2 regions of the Enterobacter sp. ECC_219_Taxon_10 genome follow, and region 2 is predicted to be linked to the other one. Evidence: predicted binding sites of a transcription regulator. Region 2 holds the regulator's gene; the other holds the start of a gene.
The links. Region 2 encodes Fur, which represses iron uptake genes when iron is present. Its sites were predicted from a motif close to ATAATAATGAGAACNACTATCAA; they were not measured.

Region 1 (15,981 bases), 2.1 Mb from region 2:
CGATCGTGAAGGAGAAAGAGTATGTTCAGGTCACTGATTCTTGCAGCGGTATTACTGGCTTCAGCCCCGCTCATCGCCACTGCGGGCGAAATCACCCTGTTGCCATCAGTAAAATTACAAATTGGCGATCGTGACGACTACGGCAGATACTGGGACGGTGGCTACTGGCGCGACCGTGACTACTGGAACCGTCATTATGAATGGCGTGGTGACCGCTGGCGCAGGCATGATAACGGCCTGCATCGCGGCTGGTATAAAAATAACGCCTATGAACGCGGCTACCGCGAAGGCTGGAACGATCGTGACGACCGCCGCGGCGGCTGGGGTCACGGCGGAAAAGGACACGGTGGTCACGGCCACGGTCGTCATTAATGCAAAAAGGAGCCTCCCGGCTCCTTTTTCTTTTATAGCCCCAGCGCTGTGCCAATCAACAGCCATAAGTTTAGCGCTACGACTACCACCACAATCGCCCAACCGGTTCGTTTCACCAGCGTCGTGTTAACCAAATCGCCCATCAACGTTTTATTGCTGGTGAAAATCAGCAGCGGCACCAGCGCCAGCGCAATACCAAAGCTCAGCAGCACCTGGCTCATCACCAGAATTCGCGTTGGATCGAGCCCCATCAGAATCACAACAAATGACGGCAGCATGGTGACAAAACGACGCACCCATAGTGGAATATGGAAGCGCACAAAACCCTGCATCACCACCTGCCCTGCCAGCGTACCTACCACCGTGGAAGAGAGGCCGGCAGCGACCAGGCTCAGACCAAATATCGTTGCAGCAGCATGGCTCAGTAACGGCTCCAGCGTGAGATAGGCCTGATCGAGATCGGCAATACCGGTATGGCCGTTAAAGTGGAAAGCGGCGGCGGCGGTGGCCATCATCGCCAGATTCACAAAACCCGCGATGGTCATGGCGATTGCCACATCCCATTTGGTTGCCGAATAACGCTCTTTGCGCGTCCCACCATGAAGATGTTGGGTCAGCGAGGAGTGTAAATAAATGACATGCGGCATGATGGTCGCCCCCAACACCCCGGCGGCCAGGAACACCGCTTCCGAGGTGGGCAGGCCTGGGATCACCATGCCTTTCGCGAGCTGCGCCAGGTTCGGCTGTGAGAAAATCAGCTCAACGATGTACGCCGCAGCGACAAACAGCAGCAGACCACCAATGACCTTCTCCAGCGGCTTTTGCCCTCGACGCTGCAGCATCAGGATCAGGAACGTAGCAATCCCGGTCAGTACCGCCCCTTGTAACAGTGACACACCCAGAATTAGCTTAAAGCCGATCGCCGCGCCGATAAACTCAGCGAGGTCGGTTGCCATGGCGATGATTTCTGCCTGAACCCAGTAGAGCCAGACCGCTGGACGCGGATAGTGGTCGCGGATTTGCTCCGCCAGGTTTTTACCCGTGGCAATCCCCAGCTTTGCAGAGAGCATCTGGATCAGCATCGCCATCAGGTTAGCCCAGACGACCACCCACAGCAGCTTATAGCCGAAGCTGGCCCCGGCCTGAATATTGGTCGCAAAATTACCCGGATCGATATAGCCGATGGCAGCAATGAACGCAGGCCCCATTAATGCGAACCGCAACTTGCGCGCTGCTCTGCCACTGCTACCCTCTACGCGACTGTTTGTCATTATCTGCCTCTGGAAATATAGCCTTTGCTATGTTTAATGCTATCAAAATGAGAATGATTATCAAGATCATTTGAATGGTTTGAAATGATTTCTCTGATAGCTAAGAACGATAGATGGGCAGGTGGTGCGACATCACAGAATGTGAAAATGCGCAGTCATTTGTGAAGCGTAGCACACAAACTTAACTTTTCACTCATTTACCTAACATAACAAAAATGTATTGTGGATCACTATTTTTGAGACTCGTCACAGGATGTAACTATAGTGTGTCCTTGATCTCGTTTTCTTTTCGCTTGTTACATAGAATGTGCACGAAAATTAAACCTGCCTCATATTTGGAGCAAATATGGACCGCGTCCTTCATTTTGTCCTGGCACTTGTTGTCGTTACTGCACTCGCATTGCTGGTCAGCACAGACCGCAAAAAAATTCGTATTCGTTATGTTGTCCAACTGCTGGTCATTGAAGTTTTACTTGCGTGGTTCTTCCTGAACTCCAACGTAGGCCTCGGCTTCGTGAAAGGCTTCTCCGAAATGTTCGAAAAACTGCTCGGATTCGCCAACGAAGGGACAAACTTTGTCTTCGGTAAAATGAACGACGAAGGTCTGGCGTTCTTCTTCCTGAAGGTACTGTGCCCAATCGTCTTCATCTCCGCGCTCATCGGTATTCTGCAGCACATCCGCGTTCTGCCGTTCGTTATTCGAGGAATTGGTTTCCTGTTATCCAAAGTGAACGGCATGGGTAAGCTGGAATCTTTCAACGCCGTAAGCTCCCTGATCCTCGGTCAGTCTGAGAACTTCATCGCGTATAAAGATATCCTCGGCAAAATGTCCCGTAACCGCATGTACACCATGGCGGCAACCGCAATGTCTACCGTTTCCATGTCTATCGTGGGCGCGTATATGACCATGCTGGAGCCAAAATATGTTGTTGCAGCGCTGGTTCTGAACATGTTCAGCACCTTTATCGTTCTGTCGCTGATCAACCCGTACCGTGTTGACGCCAGCGAAGAGAACATTCAGATGTCTAACCTGCATGAAGGTCAGAGCTTCTTCGAAATGCTGGGTGAGTACATTCTGGCCGGTTTCAAAGTGGCGATTATCGTTGCCGCCATGCTGATCGGCTTCATTGCGCTGATTGCTGCACTGAACGCCCTGTTCGCTGCGGTGCTGGGTATCTCCTTCCAGGGCATTCTGGGCTACATCTTCTATCCATTTGCCTGGGTGATGGGTGTTCCGGCTCACGAAGCGCTGCAGGTGGGCAGTATCATGGCGACCAAGCTGGTTTCAAACGAATTCGTTGCGATGATGGATCTGCAGAAAATTGCCGGCACGCTCTCTCCACGTGCGGTGGGTATTCTGTCCGTATTCCTGGTCTCCTTCGCCAACTTCTCGTCCATCGGCATTATCGCCGGTGCGATTAAAGGCCTGAATGAAGAACAAGGTAACGTAGTTTCTCGCTTTGGCCTGAAACTGGTTTACGGCTCCACCCTGGTGAGCGTTCTGTCTGCTTCTATCGCAGCACTGGTACTGTAACGTTTACTGTTAAAACAAAAACCGGGAGTCTGGCTCCCGGTTTTTTTATGCCCGCAATTCTTTCAGCGGTTTGGGTTTGCCTATCAGATAGCCCTGCAGATAATCCACGCCGAAGCGAAGCAGCATCTCCCGCTGCGCCGGTGTTTCTACATATTCCGCAACAATGCACAGCGATTTCGTTTTCGCCAGATTACACATCGACTGGACGATCATCGCATCCATATCATCAGTGCAAATATCTTTAACAAAGCAGCCGTCAATTTTAATGATATCTGCCTGCAGACGTCTGAGACGCTCGTAGTTGGCATAACCGGTGCCAAAATCATCAATGGCAATCCGGAAACCATAATCCCGCAGTTGTTGAATATTGCTGATGCTGCAGCCGGAATTTGAGAAGGCCTGCTCTTCAGTGATCTCAATCACCACGGTCTGAGGCGCAACGCCGTAGCGCTCAAACAGCGTACAAATCTCGGTCGCCACCTCCTGTTGCATCAGCGTGAGCGGCATCAGATTGACGGAGAAACGGGCGCCAGCCTGCGTCGCAGGGTGATCGCGCAGCCACTGCAGTAATTTTTCCATAACGCACATATCAAACCGGTGGCTGAGGTTGAACTGGGCAACCAACGGAATAAAGCGATCCGGGGTGATGATCTCCCCTTCACTCTCCATGCGCGTCAGAATTTCATAGTAGCCGCTACCGTCTGCCTTCTGAATCGGCTGCACGTATAAATGGAACCGATCTGTCTCCAGAGCATGCTTAATACGCGCTAACATCAGAACACGCTCCGTTGTTTGTCCCGATGCTGCCTCCAGGCTATTCGTCAGCGCAAGCACGTTGTGCCCTGCGCAAGATTGCTCGGCCAGCCAGCTCAGTTGCCCCAGCGTGTGATGCAAATTTTCACCGTTTTCTACCATCCCCCAGGATGCACCAAACTCAATATCCAGCCCGGTGTTGTTCCAGAAAATCTTACGGCTGTTCAGCCGATCAACCATATGCTGGAGACGCTCTGCAATTTCCGGCCCCAGCAATACCACCACCAGCTCGCTTCCGGGTAACTGGAAGAGCATCTCATTCTTTTGCAGAAGCGGCTGCAGCGACGTGGCGATCGTTCGTTTGCAATGGACCCGCATGAGGATCCCGTAGTGGCGGCTCAAAAATTCCAGGTTATCCATGCGCAACATGCAAACCTTGGCCTCCGGATGCATCTCAAGATGCTCTTCCAGGGCACGAATATTGGGTAAACCGGTTAGCGGATCGGTGAGCGCCCTGCCCTGCCACCCCCGCTTCAGCCACTCGCTGCGCTGGTAAATCCGCGACATGTAAAGCAAGCAGATGGCAAAAGAGATCAGCACGGACAGAATAAAGGAGAGCGAATGGCCTGTTTCCACCCCGTTCAGGAAGTTATAGTTGTAGGTCAACAGCAGAAGCGCTGAAGCAGCCCACAGCAGTGAGATAAGCGCGTAGGTCAGGCGGCTTATCGCTAAGGTAAAAAGAATAAAAATCAGCGGCATTAAATAGCCCGCAATAACAGGTGATTCAAAAGGCCCACATAAAACGGCCAGGACGAAGCCTAAAAGCATCAGCCAGACAAATATATATAATGAATTCTTGTGGAAAAACACGGGCTTCACGCTTCGCCGCCAGAAGGTTATGGCATAGCGGGGATTAATTATCATTCTTAGCGGGTAATAGAACATCATGGTAAAAATCAGCGCCGCGCAAATCAGGCTTTGAATATCCACGACGTTATAAATTACCGTTCCTTCGCCGAAGAAGGTGGAGATAGTTACCGGGAAATCAAAGAAATAGCCAGCTAAATACATCGACAGCTTAATGCCGACGGGAACGATAAAACCGAGCCAGAATATACGTAACCCGACATGCTTGTTCGGGATGCAGAAGCGCCAGCGCCTGCCCAGCATGAGGCGCAGAAGGCCACATGCCGCGAACAGCGAAAAGGTCTGACAAAACAGTAATACTGAATATTGTAGCGGCACTAAATTAACGTAAAATAAATTAGTGACACTAAAACCTAACAAAATGGGAAGAACGGCCCGGCGACCAAATAACAGTATTACCGCCAGCATTACGCTCAGGGGGAGCCACGCTAAATAAACATCGTGACCATTTACCATTGCGCGGGGAGAGAGGTAACGGGAAAAAGGTACCGCAATCAGACATATTGTCAGGGCAATTATAAATATCTTTACATTATTGTACGTTTTTCTATTCATTAAGATGATGACATTATTATCCGTTCATTTTATTGACCGGATGGATAATAGGTTTATTAATTGCACGAATCAAGTTGAAGTCTATTTATAGACTGGTTTATTGATGTCGATTGAGGTCAGGTACAGGAATACCTTCTTTTTGATAACAAAAAGCGGTGAGGGGTTTTACAAACAGATAAAAAAAACCCTCGTCTTTTGACGAGGGTTTAAAATTTTGGTGGAGCTAAGCGGGATCGAACCGCTGACCTCTTGCATGCCATGCAAGCGCTCTCCCAGCTGAGCTATAGCCCCACATGTGACTTTACTAACCGCACTCTGTTGGGTTCAGAGTTTGGTGGAGCTAAGCGGGATCGAACCGCTGACCTCCTGCATGCCATGCAGGCGCTCTCCCAGCTGAGCTATAGCCCCATCGTAAAGCTGTCATGTTGACGGGCGGCATAATATGAATTCCGCCGCGGAGTGTCAACGGCAAAATCAATTCCAGCTATTCAATCGCCGAAAAATCATGCAAATGAATCACTTTGCGAGCCTGCTCGCAGTCATGAGTTAAGCCTGTCACGTTTTCATGTAAAACGGTGCTATAAAATGAGCCATTAATTAACCCTACGAATATTCAGGAAATTGCATGATCAAGGAACGAATGACGCCGGAAGAGTTAGCCCTCCTCACTGGCTATAGCCGACAGACCATCAATAAATGGGTACGTAAAGAGGGTTGGATAACGTCACCTAAGCCCGGCGTCCAGGGGGGTAAAGCGCGACTGGTGCATGTGAACGAAAAAGTGCGTGACTTTATCCGCAGCGCACGCAGGGCAACGGAAGCATCCGCTATGCCTGACGGCATCAGCACTGACGGTTCGCTTCATACCCTACTCCTGACGCTGGCCAATGAAATGACGCCGGAAGAGCAGAAGCAGATGACATCGCTGCTATTGCGGGAAGGGATTACCGGTTTGTTGCAACGTTTAGGGATTCGCGACCAGAATTAATATGAAAAGACTACGTAGCAAAATGACCACAGAAGAGCTGGCGGAGAATTTGGGAGTTGCCAGACAAACGGTAAATCGCTGGATACGCCAGCAGGGGTGGAAAACCGAAGGGCTCAATGGCGTAAAAGGCGGTCGGGCGCGGCTCATTCACGTTGATGCGCGCGTGAAGGAACATATTATGAGCCTCCCGGCTATCCGTAACCGTCAGGCGGTTTATCATCTGGCTGAGGTGACCTCCTCTTACGGTGAACATACTTCAAATCTGCGTCCGGGCATTATTGAAACGCTGGAGAGTATGACTGAGCTTGAGCAAAAGCGTCTGGATACCTTACTGAAGCGCGAAGGCATACGCGGTTTTCTTGCTCGTCTGGGTATTGCTGAATGAAAGGCAAAAAAAACGGCAGGATACCCTGCCGTTTTTTCTTATAAGACTTTATTACTGCTGATTTTCACGTTCTGCAATAAAATCCAGCGCCTTGTTGATGCGCGCCACGCTGCGTGATTTCCCGATGGCATGGACAGTCACGTCCAGCGCTGGAGACTGGCCCGCACCGGTCACCGCGACGCGTAGCGGCATACCGACTTTGCCCATGCCAACTTCCAGCTCGTCTGCGGTCGCCTGAATGGCGTGATGCACATTCTCAGCGGTCCACTCGGTGAGCGCAGCCAGCTTGTCACGCACCACTTCCAGCGGCTGACGAGCTACCGGGCGGAGGTGCTTCTTCGCGGCGTCCGCGTCGAACTCGTCAAACTCTTCATAGAAGTAGCGGCAGCTTTCGGCAATTTCTTTCAGCGTTTTGCAGCGCTCGCCGAGCAGTTTCACCAGGTCCGCCAGCTCAGGGCCGGTGCGGGTATCAATATTTGCCTGCTCAATGTGCCACTGCAGATACGTCGCCACATATTCCGGCGGCATGGTATTGATGTAGTGGTGGTTCAGCCACAGCAGCTTGTCGGTATTAAATGCGCTCGCTGATTTGCTCACAGAGCTCAGAGAGAACAGTTCGATCATCTCTTCACGGCTGAAGATCTCCTGGTCACCGTGGGCCCAGCCCAGGCGCACCAGATAGTTCAGCAGCGCTTCCGGCAGATAACCGTCGTCGCGATACTGCATGACGCTGACCGCACCGTGACGTTTAGACAGTTTTTTACCATCGTCGCCGTTGATCATAGAGACGTGCGCATAGACAGGCACAGGCGCATTCAGCGCTTTCAGGATGTTGATCTGGCGTGGGGTATTGTTGATATGGTCTTCACCACGGACAACGTGGGTAATTTCCATATCCCAGTCATCAACCACTACGCAGAAGTTATAGGTTGGAGAACCGTCGGTGCGACGAATGATCAGATCGTCCAGCTCCTGGTTGCTGAATTCGATCGGGCCACGGATCTGGTCGTCGAAAATCACCGAGCCATCCTGCGGGTTAGCAAAACGCACCACGCACGGTTCATCAGCAGCATGCTCGCTATGGTCGTGGCGGCAGCGGCCGTCATAACGCGGTTTTTCACCGTTCGCCATCTGCTCTTCGCGCAGCGCATCCAGACGCTCTTTGGAGCAGTAGCATTTATACGCCGTGCCCGCGACCAGCATCTCATCAATAACAGCGTTATAGCGGTCAAAACGTTTAGTCTGGAAATACGGGCCTTCATCCCACTCCAGGTTCAGCCAGTTCATCCCATCCATAATGGCTTCAATTGCTTCCGGCGTGGAGCGCTCAAGATCGGTGTCTTCTATACGCAGCACGAACTCACCTTTGTTGTGGCGTGCAAAAAGCCAGGAGTAGAGAGCAGTACGAGCACCACCGACGTGCAGATAGCCTGTCGGGCTCGGCGCGAAGCGAGTTTTGATTTTCATGAAATGGCCTTACGTTATAAAGATGCCGGCAATCGGCAAATCCCGGGGAAAAAACGATGGGCAATATTCTATCACTGTGGGGGGATTCCTCAATGTCGATCCCTTTATCGTGGCGGAGTTTACTGTTTTTGTTTAGAAATCATGCGCCACCGCCCGTTTTGCGATCGTTTTGTTTAATTTTACGACGAACGAATAAAAACTTTAGAAAATGCGTTGACTCATTTTCAACTCTCCCTATAATGCGACTCCACACAGCGGGGGTGATTAGCTCAGTTGGTAGAGCATCTCCTTTACACGGAGGGGGTCGGCGGTTCGAGCCCGTCATCACCCACCATCTACTTCGGTAGACTCGCAGTGTAGATAAGAATTGAGATTGGGCGATTAGCTCAGTTGGTAGAGCATCTCCTTTACACGGAGGGGGTCGGCGGTTCGAGCCCGTCATCGCCCACCATTCTCACCTTATCGCAGCAGTTCCGAAATGGGCGATTAGCTCAGTTGGTAGAGCATCTCCTTTACACGGAGGGGGTCGGCGGTTCGAGCCCGTCATCGCCCACCATTTCGGGTCGTTAGCTCAGTTGGTAGAGCAGTTGACTTTTAATCAATTGGTCGCAGGTTCGAATCCTGCACGACCCACCAATGTAAAAAAGCGCCCTAAAGGCGCTTTTTTGCTATCTGCACTTTACATCTTCAACGCCGCAATTAACGTCTTCACCGCAGGCGTCGCCTGCTTCTCGTCATACACTACATACAAATCTGCCGGTATACGCTCCCGTAACGGGCGGAATACCACGCCCGGCCACTGCATTTGCGCGTAGCTGTCGGCAGTAAGCGTAATCCCCATTCCCATGCTGATCATCGCCAGTACCGTTTGCGGCTCAACGGCTTCACGCACGATCATCGGCGAAAACCCGGCTTGCTGGCAAACGCGATGTAAAAATGCCCAGTCAGAATGTGCTGAAGGCATCGTGACAAAATACTCATCCTGCAATTCTGTAAGCGCAACGGATGATTCGCTGACCAGGCGGTGATCTTCCGGCATCGCCACCAGAAAAGCCGCTTCACGCAACCGCAGGCTGGTAAAACCCGCGGTAGGTTCCGTTGCCATTCGCCAGATCCCGACATCCAGCTCCCGGCGCTCAAGCAGCGCCATCTGCATTACCGGCGATTTTTCGCGAAAAACGACATCAACGTTCGGATGCTCTTTCAGGAAAGCGCGCATCACCGTGCGCACCTCACTCCACATGGCGGTTCCGACAATCCCCAGCTCGATGCGCCCTGCTTCCCCCCGGCCAATTTGCTCGACGCGAGCCAGAGCCTGGTTTGCGCTGGCGAGCAGCCGGCGTGACTCTTCCATCAGCACTTTACCGGCATGCGTCAACGCGACGCTCCGCGAGTGGCGAATAAACAGTAACGTGCCCAGCTGACTTTCCAGCTCTTTAATGTGCAGGCTTAACGGCGGCTGGGACATGTTGAGACGGGCCGCAGCCCGTCCAAAATGTAGTTCCTCCGCCACGGCCAGAAAATAGCGCAGCAGCTTGAGATCGGTTCGATAGACGCGTTCCATCAAAACATATCCTGGCGATAACACTTATGCGCCTACCTTAAAGCCTTTCAGCGTCCGGAGGGAAAATTTAGTGCGCAACTGTGCGCATCTCGCTGTTTTTACTGGCGTGGCGATAGTTAAAGCTGAAGTAAAAGACCACCGCGAGCACCAGAGCATAGGCCGCAAACACCAGCCAGATCGTCTGCCAGTCCTTCACTCCTTCAACCGAGAAATAATCAACCGCCGCACCACTCAATACCGAACCGAAATACGCCCCGATACCGTTAACGGTCGTCATAAACAACCCTTGCGCGCTGGCGCGGATATCGGCGCTGACCTCCTGTTCAACAAACACCGAGCCGGAAATGTTGAAGAAGTCGAACGCACAGCCGTAGACAATCATTGAGAGCATGAGCAGCGCAAAGCCCGTTGCGGACGGATCGCCAAAGGCAAACAGGCCAAACCGCAGCATCCAGGCCACCATGCTCATCAGCATGACGGCTTTAATGCCAAATCGTCCGAGGAAGTACGGAATGGTCAGGATGAAGAATACCTCTGACATTTGCGAAACGGAGAGCAGAATGGACGGATATTTGACGATAAAGCTATCTGCATACGCCGGATTACGCGCAAAATCATGCAGGAAGGGGCTGCCAAACGTGTTGGTTATCTGCAGCACGGCGCCGAGCAGCATGGCAAATAAAAAGAACACCGCCATGCGGGGCTGTTTAAACAGGATAAACGCATTGAGGCCCAGCTTGCTTGCCAGAGACGGAGACGTTTTCGACTTCACAACCGGAATGGCCGGCAGGGTCAGAGAATAGAGTGCCAGCAGCAGAGACGCACCAGCCGCAATATAGAGCTGTATGTTGCTTAACTCCGCGCCCATGAGGCTTATGGCCCACATCGCCGTTATAAAGCCCACGGTGCCATACACCCGCACTCGCGGAAAATGGCTCACCGTATCCAGCCCTGCCTGTTCAAGACAGGAGTAGGAAATGGTGTTCGACAGCGCAATCGTGGGCATGAAGGCCATCGCATTCACCAGCATGACCCAGAACATCAGCCCTGGCTCATTGACCTGCGCGGCATAGCAGAGCGCGACGGCGCAGACGAAGTGGCAAATGACGTATGCGCGGTCTGCCCGCAGCCACTTGTCGGCAATAATCCCCACCAGCGAAGGCATAACGATCGCGGCAAGTCCTTTGGAGCTGTACACCATGCCCACGTCAGAGCCGGTAAAGTGTAGGGTATTAATCATGTAAGCGCCGAGGGTAACCAGCCAGCTCCCCCAGATAAAATATTGCATAAAGGACATCATCTTTAAGCGAGTCGTGATGTTCATAACCCATTCCTTATCGCAGTGTGGCCCTGGCGGGCCACTTTATTGTTTTATTCAGGCAATATGGCGAAGAAAACCGCAGATAAGATTGATAAAGTTCTGGCGGGAGAGCTCGGCGGCAGCAAGGGTTTGCTCATGCGAGAGTTTTACCTCTCCCAGACCTTCGGCGAGATTGGTAATAGCAGAAACGGCCACCACCTTCAGGCCGCAATGGCGTGCGGAAATCACTTCAGGCACCACGGACATCCCCACCACATCGCCGCCGATAATCTGCATCATGCGGATCTCGGCCGCCGTCTCGAAGTTCGGGCCGGGATAAGAGACAAACACTCCTTCGTGCAGCGGGAAGCCTTCTTTCGCTGCCACGGTTTGCAGAACGGCACGGTAATCCGCGTCGTAAGCATTGGCCAGAGAGAAGAAACGATCGCCAAAGCGCTCATCGTTCAGCCCCACCATCGGCGTGCCCGGCATGGTGTTGATATGGTCGCTCAGGGCAACCAGACTTCCTGGCTGAACCTCCGGGCGTAGTGAGCCCGCCGCATTGGTGCTAAACAGTAGCTCGCACCCCAGCAGCTTAAAGGTGCGGATCGCATCGGTCATGACGGTCATTCCTCGGCCTTCATAGAAGTGCCCTCGCCCCTTCATGCAGGCGACAGGCACCCCGGCCAGATGCCCAAGCACCAGCTCGCCGGCATGTCCGTGCACGGTGCTCACCGGGAAGCCAGGCAGCTTTTCGTAGCTCAGGGAAACGGCGTCGTCTATCTGGTCGGCGAGCGCGCCCAGGCCGGAGCCGAGAATAAACGCCACGCGAGGGGTGAAGTTTGGCTTAGCGGTGCGAATGATGTCAGCACAGTACCACGGGTTATTCGAGAGGGTCATAGAGGCTCCTTGAGGATTAAGATCGCGATAGCAGGGATCGCATGACTTATGTCTTATATCCGCAGCCTGCAGGTCATCTCCAATACACTTTTATCGCACCATCAATACTGATTGTGTATTAATGCAACCCCCTGCCAGATATGGCAGTTTTGCTCAAGCTAATCCCATCGGTGCCGATACCTCTGTTTTATAGCGCGAGGAAAAAGTATGACGACCATTCAGGCTTCAACCCAACCCATTCAAACCAGCAGCGGCGGGAGCGGCGCTTCCGGCAGTAACGATATCGCGGCGCAAATCAGCCGCATTACCGACAAGATCAAAAAGCTGACACAGCAGTTAAAAGAGCTGGCAAACAGCCCCGGCAGTACGGATGAGAAGAAGAAGCAGCAGGAACTGATTCAGACCCAGATCAAAGTGCTGCAGGCGCAGCTCGCGGCGCTGCAGCGCCAGCAGGCCGAAGAAGCTCAGAAGAAGCAGGATCAAAAGCTGGGCAAAGTGGAAGGGGTGAACAGCCCGTCAGACAATCATCAGATTGATATCTACATCTAATCGTCTGATGCGTTAAACAGTGGGTCGCGTATGCGGGCTTCGGTTAATCGTTGTGCCTGGATACGCACCACTTCCCAGATAGCCTGCGCCGCCCCCGAGAGTGAACGATTTTTTCGCCGCACCAGCATCAGCTTTCGCTCGACAACCGGCGTTAATCGCTTGACGGCCAGGCGGCTTCCCTGCGGCAGGGGAAGCGCCAGGGCGGGCAACACGCTGATGCCAATGCCGGCTTCCACCATCGGAAACAGCGTCGCCGGGTGACCAATCTCCTGTACGATCGTTGCCTTAACGCCCTGATTCACCAGCGCGGAATCAATCAGCGGGCGGCTGCCCGAGGCATAATCCTGTAAAACCAGGTTCGCGCCCGTCAGGTACTGCCAGCTGACCTCCGGCAACGTTGCCAGCGGGTCGTCGTCACGGCAGAGCAGCAAAAAGGGCTCAGAAAGTACGCTTTCGCACGCCAGATCGCTCACCTGACCGGGATCGATAACAATACCAAAATCCACATCTCCCTGACGGATGCTCTCCAGCACCCACTGCTGCGGCCGGTCATGCAGGACAAAATCAATGTCCGGATAGCGGTGGCTTCCCTCGGCAATACACTGCGGGATAAGATGCGCGGATATCGTCTGGCTGGCCGCAACCCGCACGGTGCCCGACAGCTGCTGCCCCAGCCTCCCCACGTCTCTGAGCGTGCTGTTCAGCTCATCCAGCAGCCGTTCAAGGCGCAGGGCCAGCTGCTGCCCTGCTTCGGTTAACACCACTTCGCGCGTGGTGCGATCAAGCAACCTAACGCCGGTCTGATTTTCCAGCTCTTTCACGCTGTGGCTGACCGCCGACTGGCTCAGGCCAATCATCTCCCCTGCCCGACTGAAGCTGCGGGCGTGGGCGACGGTAACGAAAATGCGAAGCTGACGCAGGGAATAATTCATCTATTTAATTCATGAATGGATGCAATAAATCAATTTTATTTCTCAAATGGAAAAAAGCACAATAGCGACATCTGTTTTCAGGAGTCATTATGAAACTATTTCGTATTCTTGATCCGTTTACGCTCACCCTGGTGGCCACCGTTTTACTGGCCTCGTTCTTCCCCGCTCGCGGCGGTTTTGTGCCGTTTTTTGAGGGACTAACGACGGCCGCTATCGCGCTGCTGTTCTTTATGCACGGCGCAAAACTCTCCCGCGAAGCAATTATCGCTGGCGGTAGCCACTGGCGACTGCACCTCTGGGTGATGTGCAGCACGTTCATTTTGTTCCCGATCCTTGGGGTGCTGTTTGCATGGTGGGCACCGGTTAACGTCGACCCGGCGCTCTACACCGGTTTCCTGTATCTCTGTATTCTCCCGGCTACCGTGCAGTCCGCCATTGCCTTTACCTCTCTTGCCGGAGGGAACGTTGCGGCCGCGGTCTGCTCGGCATCCGCCTCCAGCCTGTTAGGGATTTTCGTCTCCCCGCTGCTGGTGGGCCTGCTGATGAACATGCACGGTGCGGAAGGTAACCTGGAGCAGGTCGGCAAAATCTGCCTGCAGCTGCTGTTGCCGTTTGTGCTGGGGCATCTTTCCCGACCGTGGACCGGCGCGTTTGTGGCGAAGCATAAAAAATGGATTTCAAAAACCGACCAGACCTCGATTCTGCTGGTGGTTTACTCCGCCTTTAGCGAAGCGGTGGTAAATGGCATCTGGCACAAGGTGGGCGCCGGCTCGCTGCTGTTTATCGTGGTGGTCAGCCTCGTTCTGCTGGCGATTGTTATTGCGGTAAACGTCTTTGTGGCACGCAGGTGCGGCTTCAACAAAGCGGATGAAATTACGATTGTGTTCTGCGGTTCGAAAAAGAGCCTGGCGAACGGTATCCCGATGGCGAACATTCTGTTCCCCACCTCGGTGATCGGAATGATGGTGCTGCCGCTGATGATTTTCCACCAGATCCAGCTGATGGTCTGTGCGGTGCTGGCGCGTCGCTACAAGCGCCAGACAGAAAAACTGGCGCAGGAGGAGACCCGCGCCGCGAAGGCTTAAGGACGTTTCAGGGGCTGAACCAGCTGGGTCAGCCCCTCGGTTTTAATCAGTAGCGTGATAGCCATCAGCTCGCCCAATCGCCCTACAGGAAATTCATCCTTGCGGGCAAACCACAGCAGATACTCCTCCGGCAAATCAATCAGCCTGCGGCCCTTGTATTTACCGAACGGCATCTCCGTATTGGCAATCTCAACGAGCTGCTCTTTCTCCACGTTACTCTCCTAACAGACGCATCATTTCCGCTTCGTCGATCACCGCAATGCCGAGCTCCTGGGCTTTCGCCAGCTTCGAACCCGCCGCTTCACCGGCGATCACCAGGTCGGTTTTCTTCGACACACTGCCCGCCACTTTGGCCCCCAGCGCCACCAGACGCGCTTTCGCATCATCGCGAGAAAGCTGACTCAGGCTACCGGTTAGCACCACGGTTTTACCGGCAAATGGACTATCAATTTCTTCGGCATTGACCACCACTGGCGCGGGCCATTTAATGCCCTCTTCCAGCAACTGGCCGATGACCTCGCGGTTGCTCTCTTCGGCAAAGAAGTTAAAGACGTGCGTGGCGACGACGATGCCAACGTCCGGCACTTTCTGCAACTCGTCGATGCTTGCCTTTTCCAGCGCCTCCAGCGTACCAAAGTACGCGGCTAAACCTGCCGCCGTCGCTTCGCCAACTTCACGAATGCCCAGCGCGTAAAGGAAACGGGCGAAGGTCGTCTCTTTCGCCGCTTCCAGCGCGTTAACCACGTTCTGGGCTGACTTCGGCCCCATGCGATCCAGGCCGGTCAGTTTGCCCGCCGTCAGCCTGAAGAGGTCCGCTGGCGTATGGACATACTCTTTCTCAACCAGCTGATCGATAATCTTGTCGCCCATGCCGTCGACGTCCATCGCCCGACGGGAGACGAAGTGCTTCAGGGACTCTTTACGCTGCGCGCCACAGATCAGGCCGCCCGTACAGCGGGCCACCGCTTCGCCTTCCACACGCTCAACGTCAGAGCCGCATACCGGGCAGTGGGTCGGGAAGACGACCTCGCGCGTATCGTCAGGACGTTCTGACTCTACGACGTTGACCACCTGCGGGATAACATCCCCCGCGCGGCGAATCACCACTTTGTCACCAATGCGCAGGCCCAGGCGTTCGATTTCATCGGCGTTATGCAGCGTAGCATTACTCACCAGCACGCCCGCGACCTGCACCGGCTCCAGTCGTGCGACTGGAGTAATCGCGCCCGTACGGCCCACCTGGAACTCTACGTCGCGAACGAAGGTCATCTGCTCCTGGGCAGGGAATTTAAACGCCACCGCCCAGCGCGGCGCGCGCGCCACAAAGCCCAACTGCTCCTGCAGCGCCAGCGAATTCACCTTGATGACAACGCCATCAATATCAAAACCGAGCGTCGGG
Region 2 (15,981 bases):
GCGCATTCTGCGTAACATCGGATTGATGGCAGCAGAGCGTGCCGGTGGTCTGAAGCGTCAGGCGCTGAAATACGCCTTAGGACTCTAATCATTATTCCCTCTCCCAGTGGGAGAGGGCCAGGGTGAGGGCATCAGGCCGCACAATTCTGAGCAACAAAAACAAATAAGCCCGCAGAGCGGGCTTATTTGTTTTGAGTGGCTGGGGTGCAGGGATTCGAACCCCGGAATGCTGGTATCAGAAACCAGAGCCTTACCGCTTGGCGACACCCCAATTGCGTTAAACATACGGCTTAACGACTTTTTAAATTGGCTGGGGTACGAGGATTCGAACCTCGGAATGCCGGAATCAGAATCCGGTGCCTTACCGCTTGGCGATACCCCAACAATTTTTTATTACCGAAACAAATCGATAATCTTAATTTGGTGGCTACGACGGGATTCGAACCTGTGACCCCATCATTATGAGTGATGTGCTCTAACCAACTGAGCTACGTAGCCAGTACTGCAGTCTTCGATGGCTGGGGTACCTGGATTCGAACCAGGGAATGCCGGTATCAAAAACCGGTGCCTTACCGCTTGGCGATACCCCAATACCGCGGAGAACCGCAAAATCGAAGAAATATGGCTGGGGTACCTGGATTCGAACCAGGGAATGCCGGTATCAAAAACCGGTGCCTTACCGCTTGGCGATACCCCATCCGTGCAACGCTTACCCGGGAATGGTGCGGGAGGCGAGACTTGAACTCGCACACCTTGCGGCGCCAGAACCTAAATCTGGTGCGTCTACCAATTTCGCCACTCCCGCAAAAAAGATGGTGGCTACGACGGGATTCGAACCTGTGACCCCATCATTATGAGTGATGTGCTCTAACCAACTGAGCTACGTAGCCATCTTTTTTTCGCGTTACCTTATCGGCGTTGCGGGGCGCATTATGCGTATAGACCCTTGCAGCGTCAACACCTTTTTCAACGAAAATAGCCGGAATGTGACTGTTTGGTTAGGTTGCGAACAGCGTGGCCGAATATTCGGCAATTATTGGTTATTAATCGGTTTTCGGTGGTGAAAGGTGAGGCAAAAAAAACAGGCCCCTGAGGAGCCTGTTTGAAATCGTTGTGATTATTTATAGGCGGACTGGTGAACGCCAACTGCGCGTCCTGATGGATCGTTCATCGCCTTGAAAGATTCATCCCATTCAATGGCTTTTGCGGATGAACAGGCCACGGACGGACCGCCAGGAACACATTCGGCAGCGCTCGGAACCGGGAACAGCTCTTCAAAGATCTCACGGTACAGGTACGCCTCTTTCGAGCCCGGCGTGTTGTACGGGAAGCGGAAGCTTGCGGTTTCCAGTTGCTGGTCAGAAATCTGTTTTGCCGCCACCTCTTTCAGGGTGTCGATCCAGCTGTAGCCAACACCATCAGAGAACTGCTCTTTCTGACGCCAGGCCACGCTCGCCGGCAGGTAGGATTCAAAGCATTCACGCAGAATATGTTTTTCCATCTTGCCGTTGCCGCACATCTTGTCCTCTGGGTTGATGCGCATCGCCACGTCGAGGAATTTTTTATCCAGGAACGGCACGCGCGCTTCCACACCCCAGGCCGACATCGCTTTGTTGGCTCGCGCACAGTCGAACATGTGCAGCGCCTGCAGCTTACGCACGGTCTCTTCATGCAGCTCTTTGGCGTTTGGCGCTTTGTGGAAGTACAGATAGCCGCCAAACACTTCATCAGAACCTTCACCGGAGAGCACCATCTTGATGCCCATCGCTTTGATCTTACGCGACATCAGGTACATCGGTGTGGAGGCGCGAATGGTGGTCACGTCATAGGTCTCAATGTGATAGATCACATCGCGGATTGCATCCAGACCTTCCTGCACAGTGAAGTGAATTTCATGGTGCACGGTGCCGAGATGGTTTGCCACTTCCTGCGCGGCTTTCAGGTCAGGTGCCCCTTCCAGACCCACGGCGAAGGAGTGCAGCTGCGGCCACCAGGCTTCGGAGCGCTCCTGATCTTCCACGCGACGAGCAGCGAATTTCTTGGTAATCGCGGAGATCACGGAGGAGTCCAGACCGCCGGAAAGCAGTACGCCGTAAGGCACGTCTGACATCAGGTGGCTTTTCACGGAATCTTCCAGCGCCTGACGCAGCTCGGCTTTATCCGTCACGTTGTCTTTAACCGCGTCATAATCGAACCAGTCGCGCTGATAGTACGGACGGATTTCACCGTCTTTACTCCACAGATAGCTGCCAGCCGGGAACTCTTTAATAGTGCGGCAGACCGGAACCAGGGCTTTCATTTCGGACGCGACATAGAAGTTGCCGTGTTCATCGTGGCCCATGTACAGGGGGATAATGCCGATGTGGTCGCGGCCAATCAGCCAGGCGTCTTTTTCGCTGTCGTACAGGGCGAAGGCAAACATGCCCTGCAGATCGTCGAGAAACTCGGGACCTTTCTCCTGATACAGCGCCAGGATCACTTCACAGTCAGACCCTGTCTGGAACGCGTAGCGGTCGCCGTACTCGGTGCGCAGCGCCTGATGGTTATAGATTTCACCGTTGACAGCCAGCGCGTGCGTTTTTTTCTCGTTATACAGCGGCTGTGCACCGGCGTTGACGTCAACAATAGACAGACGTTCGTGAGCCAGAATCGCTTTATCGCTGGCGTATACGCCTGACCAGTCCGGTCCGCGATGGCGCATCAGGCGGGACAGTTCGAGTGCCTTTTTACGCAGTTCGCCCGCGTCAGTTTTAATATCCAGTACGCCAAAAATTGAACACATAACCTTCTCCGTTAACCCTGTTGCATTGTGATGTTGCTTGCTTATGAAAATGCCGCAAAGGGGGAAGGGGCGCAAGGGTTTTACGGGCTAAAACGGAAATAGTGCAATAGTGATTGTGGAATAGTGAAAAAAGAGTACGTCACTCATCCTTTTATTGATGATTATGCAATAAAATACGCTTTTTGTTAGATAGGGTTTTGTTTGTATGGCTGAAAATGAAAAACCACGCCCTGAGGCGTGGTTCAGTATCAGATAATGTCGATTTCGTCGACGGAGGGGTAAATCCAGCTTGGCCTGAACGGCATTGAGTCAATGTCATCAATCTGCGAGACGCCGGAAAGCACTAAGATAGTTTCCAGACCCGCCTGGAAACCGGCCAGGATATCGGTGCGCAGATTGTCGCCGACGATGACCGTTTCTTCAGAGTGGGCCTGCATTTTGTTCAGCGCGGCACGAATGATCCACGGGCTCGGTTTTCCGACCACAAACGGCTGACGACCGGAGATTTTTTCGATACCGGCGCACAGCGCGCCGCAGGCAGGATAAAAACCACGCCCGTGCGTGTCCGGGTTGGTGGCGATAAAGCGTGCGCCGCTGGCGACAAAGTAGGCAGCTTTATGCATCATCTCCCAGTTAAAGGAGCGTGTTTCGCCGACAATCACAAAGTCCGGGTTCACATCGGTAATGGTAAAGCCTGCTTTATACAGTTCGTGGATCAGCGCGCCTTCACCCACTACGTAAGCTTTTTTCCCTTCCTGACGCTTCAGAAAATCCGCCGTGGCCATTGCCGAGGTATAAAACACGCTGTCCGGCACGTCGACGCCTGCGGTGGCAAAACGGTTCGCCAGATCCTGACCGGTTTGGGAAGGGTAGTTCGTGAGCAGAACCAGTGGCATTCCTTTGTCGATGATGCGGTGCAGAAACTCCGCAGCACCCGGCACGGCAACGTTGTCGTGCATCAGCACGCCGTCGATATCACAAATTACATTCTTAATGGTCATGGACATTCCGACATCAAAAAAAGAAGGCGTTACTATAAGGTCCGATCAGGATTCCAGCAAATGCTGGAGCAGGATCCCGTTGAGCATGGCGCGCTTGACCAGCGCAAATGCGCCAATCGCCGAGCGATGGTCAAGCTTCGAACGAACCACCGGAAGATTCTGGCGGAATGCTTTCAGCGCCTGGGTGTTAATACAGCCTTCGATGGCGGGCAGCAGCACCTTTTCCGCTTCAACAATCTCTCCGGCGATCACCACTTTCTGTGGGTTAAACAGGTTAATGGCGATAGCGATGGTTTTCCCCAGATGGCGACCTACCTGCTCGATCACCTCACAGGCCAGGGCGTCGCCTTTATTGGCGGCTTTGCAGATGGTGCCTATCTTGCAATCGTCCAGCGTGACGCGACTTTGATAACCCTGCTCAAGCAGGTGGCGAACGCGCTGCTCGATGGCCGTGTTGGCGGCAATGGTTTCAAGGCAGCCGAAGTTGCCGCAGTGGCAGCGTTCGCCGAGTGGCTCAACCTGAATGTGGCCGATCTCGCCAACGTTACCGTTGCGACCAATAAATATACGGCCATTGGAGATAATGCCAGCGCCCGTACCGCGGTGTACGCGCACCAGAATAGAGTCTTCGCAGTCCTGACTCGCACCAAAGTAGTGCTCAGCCAGCGCTAAAGATCGAATATCATGGCCGACAAAGCAGGTCACCTTAAAGCGTTTCTCCAGCGCGTCGACCAGCGCCCAGTTCTCAACCTGAATATGCGGCATGTAACGGATTACACCGCTTTCCGGGTCGACGAGGCCCGGCAAAATGACGGAGATGGCGATGAGTTCGCGGATCTTGCGCTGACAGCTTTCTATAAAGTGCGCGATGGTATTCAGCAGCGCGTGTTCCAGCGTCTCCTGGGTGCGTTCGGGCAGCGGGTAGTGCTCTTCGGCAATGGCTTTGCTGCTCAGATCGTAGAGCGTGAGCGTGGTGTCATGACGACCAAGCCGGACGCCAATGGCCTGAAAGTTGCGGGTTTCGGTAATAATGGAGATGGCGCGGCGGCCCCCGGTGGAGGCCTGCTGATCGACTTCTTTGATCAAACCGCGCTCAATGAGCTGGCGGGTGATTTTTGTCACGCTGGCGGGAGCAAGCTGGCTTTGTTCGGCTATCTGGATCCGCGAGATTGGACCATGTTGGTCAATCAGGCGATAAACCGCCGCACTGTTAAGTTGTTTAACGAGATCGACATTACCGATTTGAGCTTGTCCGCCAGGTGTCATACTTTTACTTACTCAGTGACGACCTCGTTACCATTAACGATGGTCTTAATAATTTTATAATCGTGTGTGAATGCCGTCAGGTTTGCAACCATACCTGGTGCAATTCCGCCAAGCTGTTTATCCACGCCGATGGCGCGAGCCGGATAAAGGGTGGCCATACGCAGGACTTCATCAAGCGCAATCCCGCAATGCTCAACCAGATTACGCACCCCTTCAATCATGGTCAAAGAGGAGCCACTCAGCGTACCGTTTTCATCCACACACAGTCCGTTGCGGTAGTATATTGTTTTACCGGCAAAAATGAACTGCTCAATATTTGCACCTGCTGGCGCAGTGGCATCGGTGACCAGGCAGAGCTTGTCACCTTTCAGCCGCTTGGCATTGCGAATGTTGGTGTAATCAACGTGCATACCATCAGCGATAATGCCGCAGTAGACGTCTGGTTCGTCGAGAATCGCTCCGACCAGACCCGGTTCACGGCCGGTAATATACGGCATGGCGTTGTAAAGGTGCGTGGCAAAGGTAATACCCGCACGGAAGCCCGCTTTGGCTTCTTTCAGCGTGGCGTTTGAGTGGCCTGCGGAAACCACAATCCCGGCGGCAGCCAGTTTGCTGATGACCTCAGTGCCGGTCATTTCAGGCGCCAGCGTCACTTTAGCGATTACATCAGCGTTGGCACACATGTAGTCGACCAGTTCAGCATCAGGCTTGCGCACGTAATCCGGATTATGCGTGCCTTTCTTCACTATATTCAGCCATGGTCCTTCCAGGTGCAGACCCAGCGCCTGATTCGGGTGTTTCGCCAGGTATTCGCGCATCACGCGGATACCCTGTTTCATCAGGTCATCACTGCTGGTGATGAGCGTCGGCAGATAGCTGGTGCAGCCTGATTTCTCGTTAGCTTTCTGCATGATTTCCAGCGTTTCAACCGTCACCGCCTCGGCGGTGTCGTTGAATTGCACGCCGCCGCAGCCGTTCAGCTGTACGTCGATGAAACCGGGGGAGATTACTGCTCCATTGAGTGAGCGCTGTTCAATCTCCGGCGGCAGCTCTGCCAGCGGACAAACACGTTCAATCAGGCCATTGGCGATAACAATCGCATGGTCATCCAGAATTTCATGGCCGGTATAAATCCGACCGTGGGTTAAAGCGTACATAACGACCCCCGGTTAAAAAAAGCGGCCGCCTCTTGTGGAAGAGGCGGTTATTCAATTACAGACCTTTGATGTTCTCTGCTTCTAACTCGTTGAAGTATTTCAGCGTTTTCACTTTCAGCTCCATCGTTGACGGTTCGTCGCAGACGATGACTGATTTAGGATGCAGCTGCAGGCAGCTGATGGTCCACATGTGGTTAACGTTGCCTTCAACGGCAGCCTGGAGCGCCTGCGCTTTCACGCCGCCCAGCACCAGAATCATCACCTCTTCGGCATCCAGCAGGGTGCCTACGCCAACGGTCAGGGCGTATTTTGGAACCTGGTTCACGTCACCGTCAAAGAAGCGGGAGTTTGCCACGCGGGTGTCATGGGTCAGCGTTTTAATGCGGGTACGGGAAGCCAGAGAAGAGGCTGGTTCGTTGAACGCGATATGCCCATCGTTGCCCACGCCACCCATAAACAGGTGGATTTTACCGTAAGAACGGATTTTTTCTTCGTACTGACGGCATTCTGCGTCAATATCAGGCGCATTTCCATTCAGCAGGTTAATATTTTCAGCTGGGATATCAACGTGATCAAAGAAATTGCGGTGCATGAAGCTATGGTAGCTTTCAGGATGTTCTTTTGGCAGGCCAACATATTCGTCCATGTTGAAGGTTACAACATGTTTAAAGCTAACCTGGCCCGCTTTGTGCATTTCAACCAGCGCTTTGTACGCGGTCAGTGGAGTACCACCGGTTGGAAGGCCAAGAACGAACGGACGATCGGCAGTAGGCTTGAAGGCATTAATACGGTTAACGATATGGCGAGCGGCCCATTTACCGACTTGTTCAGCAGTTGCCAGGGGAATCAGTCTCATTGTTCACCTCAAGAGTTAAAGTAGAAGAGTGGGCGGATGGTAATCGGAACCTGATGCTTAAGCGTAACCTGGAACCTTTCAGGCCGGATCAATCCGTCTTGATTTTTTGAATGATAAAATAAGTTTTGGCTGTTAGCCAGTGAAAGGGAGGGGGGATTACGATATTTGGTGACAAAAATCACAAAAAATGGGTGTTTAATTTGCGATACGAATTAATTTTTCACACACTCACAATGCCAGTGAATCATCAACTGTATTAATCGTTGTCGACACAATAAAAACATAGTTACTGCACGAGCCCGATAACGGGCCTCGTAGGGGGAATAGGATGAATATTTTAGGTTTTTTCCAGCGCCTCGGTAGGGCTTTGCAGCTCCCTATCGCCGTGCTACCGGTTGCAGCATTACTGTTGCGATTCGGGCAACCCGATCTTCTTAATGTGCCGTTCATTGCTCAGGCAGGCGGCGCTATTTTTGATAACCTGGCGCTGATATTCGCCATCGGCGTCGCGTCCAGTTGGTCAAAAGACAGTGCAGGGGCTGCGGCTCTGGCAGGCGCAGTCGGTTATTTCATCCTGACGAAAGCGATGGTAACCATTAACCCTGAAATCAATATGGGCGTGCTGGCGGGTATCATTACCGGTCTGGTTGGCGGCGCCGTGTATAACCGCTGGGCAAATATTAAGCTTCCTGATTTCCTGAGTTTCTTCGGTGGAAAACGTTTCGTTCCGATCGCGACGGGCTTCTTCTGCCTGGTTCTGGCAGCGATCTTTGGCTACGTTTGGCCGCCGGTGCAGCATGCCATTCATGCGGGCGGCGAGTGGATCGTTTCTGCGGGTGCGATGGGCGCAGGTATCTTCGGTTTCATTAACCGTCTGCTGATCCCTACAGGCCTGCATCAGGTGCTGAATACCATCGCATGGTTCCAGATTGGTGAGTTTACCAATGCGGCGGGCACCGTTTTCCACGGCGACATCAACCGCTTCTACGCGGGTGACGGCACCGCGGGCATGTTTATGTCCGGTTTCTTCCCAATTATGATGTTTGGTCTGCCTGGTGCTGCGCTTGCTATGTACCTGGCCGCGCCAAAAGCGCGTCGTCCGATGGTTGGCGGCATGCTGCTGTCTGTTGCGATTACCGCTTTCCTGACCGGTGTTACCGAGCCACTGGAATTCCTGTTCATGTTCCTGGCTCCGCTGCTGTACCTCATGCACGCAATCCTGACCGGTATCAGCCTGTTCGTTGCCACCCTTCTGGGTATCCATGCGGGCTTCTCCTTCTCCGCAGGCGCCATTGACTACGTGTTGATGTACAACCTGCCGGCGGCAAGCAGCAACGTCTGGATGCTGGTGGTGATGGGCCTGATCTTCTTCGTTATCTACTTCGTTCTGTTCAGCGCGGTGATTCGTATGTTTAACCTGAAAACGCCGGGCCGCGAAGATACGAAAGAAGATGTTGTTACCAGTGAAGCAAACAGCAATACCGAAGAAGGTTTAACCCAGCTGGCGACCAGCTATATTGCCGCAGTCGGCGGTACCGACAACCTGAAAGCGATTGACGCCTGTATTACTCGTCTGCGTCTGACCGTGGGTGATTCCGCGCGCGTGAGTGATGCGATGTGTAAACGCCTGGGCGCGTCTGGTGTGGTGAAACTGAATAAGCAAACCATCCAGGTTATCGTGGGTGCGAAAGCTGAATCTATCGGCGATGAAATGAAAAAAGTGGTCGCCCGTGGGCCGGTTGCTGCCGCCTCAACGGATAGCGCTCCAGTAGCTGAAGCGCCGGTTGCAAAACCGCAGGCCGTGCCAAATGCGGTGACTATCGCTGCGCTGGTGTCCCCGGTCACCGGTGACGTGGTTGCGCTTGAGCAGGTGCCTGACGAAGCGTTCGCCAGCAAAGCGGTTGGTGACGGCGTGGCGGTGAAACCAACGGACAAAACCGTTGTGTCTCCGGCGGCCGGTACCATCGTGAAAATCTTCAACACCAACCACGCGTTCTGCCTCGAAACCGAAAAAGGCGCGGAGATCGTTGTCCATATGGGTATCGATACCGTTGCGCTGAACGGTCAGGGCTTTACTCGCCTGGTAGAAGAGGGCGCTGAAGTGGTGGCGGGTCAGCCGATTCTGGAAATGGATCTGGACTTCCTGAACGCCAACGCGCGCTCCATGATTAGCCCGGTCGTTTGCAGCAACATTGATGACTTCAGCGGCCTGGTCATTCAGGCGAAAGGTCAGGTAGTTGCAGGCCAAACAGCGCTGTATGAGATTAAAGGCAAGTAATCGCTCCTGAGTAGAGTCATGCCTTAAGCGGCGGGGGATATCCTCCGCCGCTTTTTTTTGCAGCAAATGCCCCCATTATTTTCATCTGATACGTATTTTCCGTAACTAAGGGTTGTCACTACGTCCGGCTTATAAGATCATACGCCGTTATACGTTGTTTACGCTTTGAGGAATCCACGATGAGTGAGGCAGAAGCCCGCCCGAGTAACTTTATTCGTCAGATCATCGATGAAGATCTGGCCAGTGGTAAGCACACCACGGTACATACGCGTTTCCCGCCGGAGCCGAACGGCTACCTGCACATTGGTCACGCGAAATCGATCTGCCTGAATTTTGGCATTGCGCAAGATTACCAGGGGCAGTGCAACCTGCGTTTCGATGACACCAACCCAGTAAAAGAAGACATCGAATACGTTGAGTCCATTAAAAACGACGTGCAATGGCTGGGCTTCAACTGGTCTGGCGATATCTGCTACTCCTCTGACTATTTTGATCAGCTGTATGCCTACGCGGTGGAGCTGATCAATAAAGGTCTGGCATACGTCGACGAACTGTCTGCTGACGAAATCCGCGAGTATCGCGGTACGCTGACTGCGCCAGGTAAAAACAGCCCGTTCCGCGATCGCAGCGTGGAAGAGAACCTGGCGCTGTTTGAAAAAATGCGTGCCGGTGGTTTCGAAGAAGGCAAAGCGTGCCTGCGCGCCAAAATCGACATGGCGTCTCCGTTTATCGTGATGCGTGACCCGGTGCTGTACCGCATTAAATTTGCGGAACACCACCAGACCGGCAACAAGTGGTGCATCTACCCGATGTACGACTTCACCCACTGCATTAGCGATGCGCTGGAAGGCATTACGCACTCCCTGTGTACGCTGGAGTTCCAGGACAACCGTCGTCTGTACGACTGGGTGCTGGATAACATCACCATTCCTGTGCATCCGCGTCAGTACGAGTTCTCTCGTCTGAATCTGGAATACACCGTGATGTCCAAGCGTAAGCTGAACCTGCTGGTAACAGACAAGCACGTTGAGGGTTGGGACGATCCGCGTATGCCAACCATCTCTGGTCTGCGCCGTCGTGGTTACACTGCCGCCTCTATTCGTGAGTTCTGCAAACGTATTGGCGTGACCAAGCAGGACAACACCATCGAAATGGCGTCTCTGGAATCCTGCATTCGTGAAGATCTCAACGAAAACGCCCCGCGCGCGATGGCCGTTATCGATCCGGTGAAACTGATTATCGAAAACTACCCGCAGGGTGGAAGCGAGCTGGTCTCCATGCCTAACCATCCGAACAAACCGGAAATGGGAAGCCGCGACGTGCCGTTCAGCGGTGAAATCTGGATCGATCGTGCTGACTTCCGTGAAGAAGCCAATAAGCAGTACAAACGTCTGGTGCTGGGTAAAGAAGTGCGTCTGCGTAACGCCTACGTCATCAAAGCCGAGCGCGTAGAGAAAGATGCAGAAGGCAACATCACCACCATCTTCTGTTCGTACGATGCAGAGACGCTGAGCAAAGATCCGGCAGATGGCCGCAAGGTGAAAGGCGTGATCCACTGGGTGAGCGCTTCCCACGCGCTGCCGGTAGAAATTCGTCTGTACGATCGTCTGTTTAGCGTCCCTAACCCGGGTGCAGCTGAAGACTTCCTGGCGACTATCAACCCGGAATCTTTGGTGATCAAACAGGGTTACGCGGAGCCGTCGCTGAAAGCGGCTGAAGCGGGCAAAGCATTCCAGTTTGAACGTGAAGGTTACTTCTGCCTGGACAGCCGTTACAGTACGGCAGAAAAGCCGGTATTTAACCGTACCGTAGGTTTGCGTGATACCTGGACGAAGATCGGCGAATAATAACGCTGCACTGGTCAATGAGAAACAAACGCCGCTTATAGCGGCGTTTTTTTATTTAATGATCATATCGTTAAAGTAGACCCGTAATTAGGCCAACTAAAATTTTTGGTCAACGTGGTGCTACTTATTTTTCTAAAAAAAGTTTGTCTTTATGATAAAAAAGAGAATAAGAACAAATACGTGTTTTTTTACGGTCTAATACGCTGAAATTACCTGTTTTAGCCCCGCCACACCTCGCATCCGGCTAAATGTTACAAAGCACTACCAATTATGTGCACTTCGTCATAATCCTGACTTTTGCCCACTGAAAAGCATTGATAATTCGCGTCGCGAAAAATAACCTAAAGACGGTAGTTAATTCGAGGGTATTTATAACTACCCCTGACCATTTGGTCTTTTATATTTTCGCCGTTTAAGGCGTTTTAATTCGTCAAAGAGGAATAATCTATGCGTACGTTCAGTGGCAAACGTAATGCGCTGGCGCTGGCTATTGCCGGTGTGACAGCAATGTCGGGCCTGGTGGTGACACCAGAGGCGAAAGCAGCAGGTTTCATCGAAGATTCTACCCTCACTGGCGGTATTTATTACTGGCAGCGTGAACGTGACCGTAAAGATGTCACAGAAGATAAATACAAAACCAACCTCTCTCACTCCACCTGGAACGCCAACCTGGACTTCCAGTCAGGCTATGCCGCTGATATGTTCGGTCTGGATATTGCTGCATTTACCGCAATCGAAATGGCGGAAAACGGCGACAGCGGCCACCCGAACGAAATTGCCTTCTCCTCCAGCAATAAAGCCTATGACGAAGACTGGTCCGGAGATAAAAGCGGTATCAGCCTTTATAAGGCTGCAGCGAAATTTAAATACGGCCCGGTCTGGGCGCGCGGGGGGTATATTCAGCCAACCGGCCAGACGCTGTTAGCGCCGCACTGGAGCTTTATGCCTGGTACCTATCAGGGTGCAGAAGCCGGGGCTAACTTTGACTACGGTGACGCAGGTGCGTTGAGCTTCTCCTATATGTGGACCAACGAGTACAAAGCGCCGTGGCACATCGAAATGGATAAGTTCTACCAGAACGATAAGAAAACCAAAGTCGATTACCTCCACTCGCTGGGCGCGAAGTACGACTTTAAAAACGATCTGGTTCTGGAAGCCGCATTTGGTCAGGCGGAAGGCTATATCGATCAGTATTTTGCTAAAGCCAGCTACAAATTTGATATCGCCGGTAGCCCGCTGAGCACCAGCTACCAGTTCTACGGTACGCGCGATAAGGTCAGCGATGGCAGCGTAAATGACATTTATAACGGCACCGCGTGGCTTCAGGCGCTGACCTTCGGCTACAAAGTCGGTCAGGTTGATTTGCGTCTGGAAGGGACATGGGTGAAGGCGGAAGGGCAGCAGGGCTACTTCCTGCAGCGTATGACCCCGACCTATGCATCATCCAACGGTCGTCTGGATATCTGGTGGGATAACCGCTCCGACTTCAACGCCGACGGCGAGAAAGCGGTCTTCTTCGGCGCCATGTATGACCTGAAAAACTGGAACCTGCCTGGCTGGGCGGTGGGGGCTTCTTACGCATACGCCTGGGACGCAAAACCAGCAGACATGGCGACGCCGGATGCCTACTACGATCCTAACTATCGCCTGAAAGAGTCCTCCTACAGCCTGGATGCTATCTATACCCTGCAGGATGGCCGCGCGAAAGGCACGATGTTCAAGCTGCACTTCACCCAGTATGACAACCACTCCGATATTCCAAGCTATGCGGGCGGTTACGGCAACATCTTCCAGGATGAACGTGACGTCAAATTCATGGTTATCGCCCCATTCACCATCTTCTGATGAGCACACCGGCGGGCTGAGTCCCGCCGGTCTGGAGACTGCACATGATGAAAAAAATCGTAATCGTCGCGTTGCTGGCATCAGGGCTGGTGGCGTGCGCTCAGACTCAGGCGCCAAAAGAGGATTCCCGTCTGAAGGAGGCGTATAGCGCCTGTATTAATACCGCGGAAGGATCGCCGGAGAAAATCGAAGCCTGTCGGAGCGTGCTGAATGTGTTGAAGAAAGAGAAAGCGCATGAGCAGTTCGCGACGCAGGAGAACGTTCGGGTGATGGATTATCAGGCCTGTATTCAGGCGCGTAAAACCGGTAACGATCAGGAAGTGGCGAAGCGTTGCGATAAGATCTGGAACGAGATACGCAATAACAATAAATAAGTTGCTTTACGCCCGGTGGCACTTTGCTTACCGGGCTTTTTTGACGCAAAAAAAAGCCAACCTCGCGGCTGGCTCAGAGTATGAACGCTAACTTATTTTGTGTCGTGAGCGTGTTCATTCTCGCGGCAATCCCCTTCAGCGCAGTGACCGTATAGGTACAGGCTGTGGTTGGTCAGGCGAATGCCGTGACGAGCTGCGATTTCACGCTGACGCGCTTCGATGGAATCATCGCTAAATTCAATGACCTTGCCGCAATCGAGGCAGATCAGGTGATCGTGGTGATGCTGCTGGGTCAGTTCGAATACAGATTTACCGCCTTCGAAATTATGACGGGTAACAATGCCCGCGTCATCAAACTGGTTCAGCACGCGATAAACGGTGGCCAGCCCAATCTCTTCACCCATGTCGATAAGACGTTTATAAAGGTCTTCCGCACTGACATGGTGATTGTCTGGACCCTGAAGCACTTCGAGGATTTTTAATCGAGGAAGCGTTACTTTCAGGCCAGCCTTCTTTAATGCGGTATTGTTGTCAGTCATGCGGAATCTGTCCTGTTGCTAAACGATTCACTTCTGAAGGAAGTGACAGAAAATGCACCTGGGTTAATGCGTCTCATTATAGAACTGCCATGCCTAAATGAAAACTGCAAGTCTCAGGCAAAATATGCTTATAAAAACGTGGTATCACCAACAAACTTGCTCAATGGAAACCACATTTTGCCAGGGAGACATTGTACAGGTCTGGGCGAAAAAGTTAAAAGTTTGTAGCAATTAATTTAATCGGTTTTACCTGGAAAACGGGCGCAACCTGCGTTGCGCCGTAGAAAAAATCAGGCGTTGAGAATATCGTCCAGGTGGAGTTCTTCACGGATCTGCTTAACCCACTTCTCTACACGCTCTGCCGTAAGCTCAGGCTGACGGTCTTCGTCAATGGCCAGACCGACAAAATGATCGTCATCGGCCAAGCCTTTAGAGGCTTCGAAGTGGTAACCGGCAGTCGGCCAGTGACCAACAATAACCGCGCCATTCGGCTCAATGATGTCGCGAATCGTCCCCAGCGCGTCACAGAAGTACTCGGCATAGTCTTCCTGATCGCCACAGCCAAACAGTGCGACCAGCTTCCCGTTGAAGTCCACCTCTTCCAGCGTCGGGAAGAAATCGTCCCAGTCGCACTGGGCTTCACCGTAGTACCAGGTTGGAATACCCAGCAGCAGAATGTCATAGCCCTCGAGATCTTCTTTGCTGCTCTTGGCGATGTCATGCACATCAGCAACGTCTTTACCGAGCTGTTTCTGAATGTTTTTTGCGATATTTTCGGTATTGCCGGTATCACTGCCGAAGAAAATGCCGATGATTGCCATGAGTAAAATAACCTCTTGAAACTTAATGGTATGGTGGCGCAATTCGGCCACGGATAAGGGCAATAATAGCAGAACTGGCAACCCTGCGGAAACCGCTATCGCGCAGGACTGCACTCTGTGCTACATGAAAAGGGCGATAAAGAGGTTTTTCAGACTTATGCCTGGCTGCGAAGCGTCTCAAGCTGAGCGATGAGCATCTCTTCAATAAGCTCGCTGCGGCTGATATTACGCGCCTCGGCCAGCTCGTTAAGCGCATCGACAGCGTCAGCGTTGAGCTTCAGTTCGACACGCTTAAGCCCACGATTTTTATCGCGTTTAAGCTGATTGCGTTTATTGATACGCAGCTGTTCATCGCGCGAAAGCGGATTCGTTTTCGGTCGTCCCGGTCGACGCTCATTCGCGAACAGATCTAGTGTCGTACGGTCCGTTTGTTCTTTGGCCATGATTCTGAGACTTCGGGGGAAACACGCCGCCCTGCTAAAGCCCGGGCGATAAGCGCGCCATCATACATCACCAAAAACGGCACGCCAACGACTGGAAGCCTGTCATCTTCCAGTCGCTCTCTTTTTAATCAATTTGCAGTATCAGCGAGATAGCGGCGGATAGCGCGCAGTACAGCGTCAGGTTTTTCGGCGTGAACCCAGTGCCCGGCCCCGGCAATCACGTGGGCGCGCGCCTGCGGGAACTGTGCCAGCAGCGTGTCGCGGTAAGCGTCGGTAATATAAGGAGAGTGGCCGCCGCGAATAAAGAGAGCAGGGTGCGGCCAGGCGGGGACGGTTTCCCAGCCCACGATGTTGTTGTACTGGTCCCACAGCACCGGCACGTTAAAACGCCATTGCCCGTCAACAAACGACTTCAAAAGGAACTGCACCACGCCTTCTTCATCAAGATGCTCACGCATAACCGTTGCCGCCTGCTGACGTGTGGAAACGCCAGCTGCCGTTACAGCATTAATTGCTGCGAAAATCTCATCATGACGTCGAACGTCGTAGTCCACAGGGGCAACATCAATGACCACAAGCCCGGAAATGCGTTCTGGCGCCAGCGCGGTGAGCGCCATAACCGCTTTACCGCCCATTGAATGCCCGATGAGGGTCACCTTCTGCAGATTGTGCGCATCAAGCGTATCCAGCAGGTCCTGCGCCATTGCCGCATAGGTCATTACGTCTGAGCGGCCGGAAAGCCCGTGATTGCGCATATCAACCTGTAGAATAT

Region 1: the regulator Fur is predicted to act here: its motif matches at 1,685-1,707, upstream of AC4ICF_RS16640 (Nramp family divalent metal transporter).

What each region holds. Positions count from the first base shown of each region.
Region 1 is NZ_CM178005.1:3,509,925-3,525,905, forward strand. Features, by position in the region: gene AC4ICF_RS16635 (DUF2502 domain-containing protein) at 22-372, shown strand; gene AC4ICF_RS16640 (Nramp family divalent metal transporter) at 405-1,643, opposite strand; gene AC4ICF_RS16645 (NupC/NupG family nucleoside CNT transporter) at 1,990-3,177, shown strand; gene AC4ICF_RS16650 (sensor domain-containing phosphodiesterase) at 3,223-5,412, opposite strand; tRNA gene AC4ICF_RS16655 (tRNA-Ala) at 5,628-5,703, opposite strand; tRNA gene AC4ICF_RS16660 (tRNA-Ala) at 5,745-5,820, opposite strand; gene AC4ICF_RS16665 (YfeC-like transcriptional regulator) at 6,038-6,400, shown strand; gene AC4ICF_RS16670 (YfeC-like transcriptional regulator) at 6,402-6,785, shown strand; gene gltX (glutamate--tRNA ligase) at 6,837-8,252, opposite strand; tRNA gene AC4ICF_RS16680 (tRNA-Val) at 8,511-8,586, shown strand; tRNA gene AC4ICF_RS16685 (tRNA-Val) at 8,628-8,703, shown strand; tRNA gene AC4ICF_RS16690 (tRNA-Val) at 8,733-8,808, shown strand; tRNA gene AC4ICF_RS16695 (tRNA-Lys) at 8,813-8,888, shown strand; gene AC4ICF_RS16700 (LysR family transcriptional regulator) at 8,932-9,816, opposite strand; gene AC4ICF_RS16705 (nucleoside permease) at 9,884-11,140, opposite strand; gene xapA (xanthosine phosphorylase) at 11,192-12,016, opposite strand; gene AC4ICF_RS16715 (FlxA-like family protein) at 12,224-12,565, shown strand; gene AC4ICF_RS16720 (LysR family transcriptional regulator) at 12,562-13,497, opposite strand; gene AC4ICF_RS16725 (bile acid:sodium symporter family protein) at 13,587-14,582, shown strand; gene AC4ICF_RS16730 (DUF3820 family protein) at 14,579-14,794, opposite strand; gene ligA (NAD-dependent DNA ligase LigA) at 14,796-15,981, opposite strand, start outside.
Region 2 is NZ_CM178005.1:1,406,485-1,422,465, forward strand. Features, by position in the region: gene ubiF (3-demethoxyubiquinol 3-hydroxylase) at 1-88, shown strand, start outside; tRNA gene AC4ICF_RS06690 (tRNA-Gln) at 197-271, opposite strand; tRNA gene AC4ICF_RS06695 (tRNA-Gln) at 308-382, opposite strand; tRNA gene AC4ICF_RS06700 (tRNA-Met) at 422-498, opposite strand; tRNA gene AC4ICF_RS06705 (tRNA-Gln) at 516-590, opposite strand; tRNA gene AC4ICF_RS06710 (tRNA-Gln) at 623-697, opposite strand; tRNA gene AC4ICF_RS06715 (tRNA-Leu) at 721-805, opposite strand; tRNA gene AC4ICF_RS06720 (tRNA-Met) at 814-890, opposite strand; gene asnB (asparagine synthase B) at 1,118-2,782, opposite strand; gene nagD (ribonucleotide monophosphatase NagD) at 3,031-3,783, opposite strand; gene nagC (DNA-binding transcriptional regulator NagC) at 3,829-5,049, opposite strand; gene nagA (N-acetylglucosamine-6-phosphate deacetylase) at 5,058-6,206, opposite strand; gene nagB (glucosamine-6-phosphate deaminase) at 6,262-7,062, opposite strand; gene nagE (PTS N-acetyl glucosamine transporter subunit IIABC) at 7,391-9,340, shown strand; gene glnS (glutamine--tRNA ligase) at 9,520-11,187, shown strand; gene chiP (chitoporin ChiP) at 11,635-13,032, shown strand; gene chiQ (ChiQ/YbfN family lipoprotein) at 13,080-13,406, shown strand; gene fur (ferric iron uptake transcriptional regulator) at 13,499-13,945, opposite strand; gene fldA (flavodoxin FldA) at 14,236-14,766, opposite strand; gene ybfE (LexA regulated protein) at 14,922-15,209, opposite strand; gene ybfF (esterase) at 15,338-15,981, opposite strand, start outside.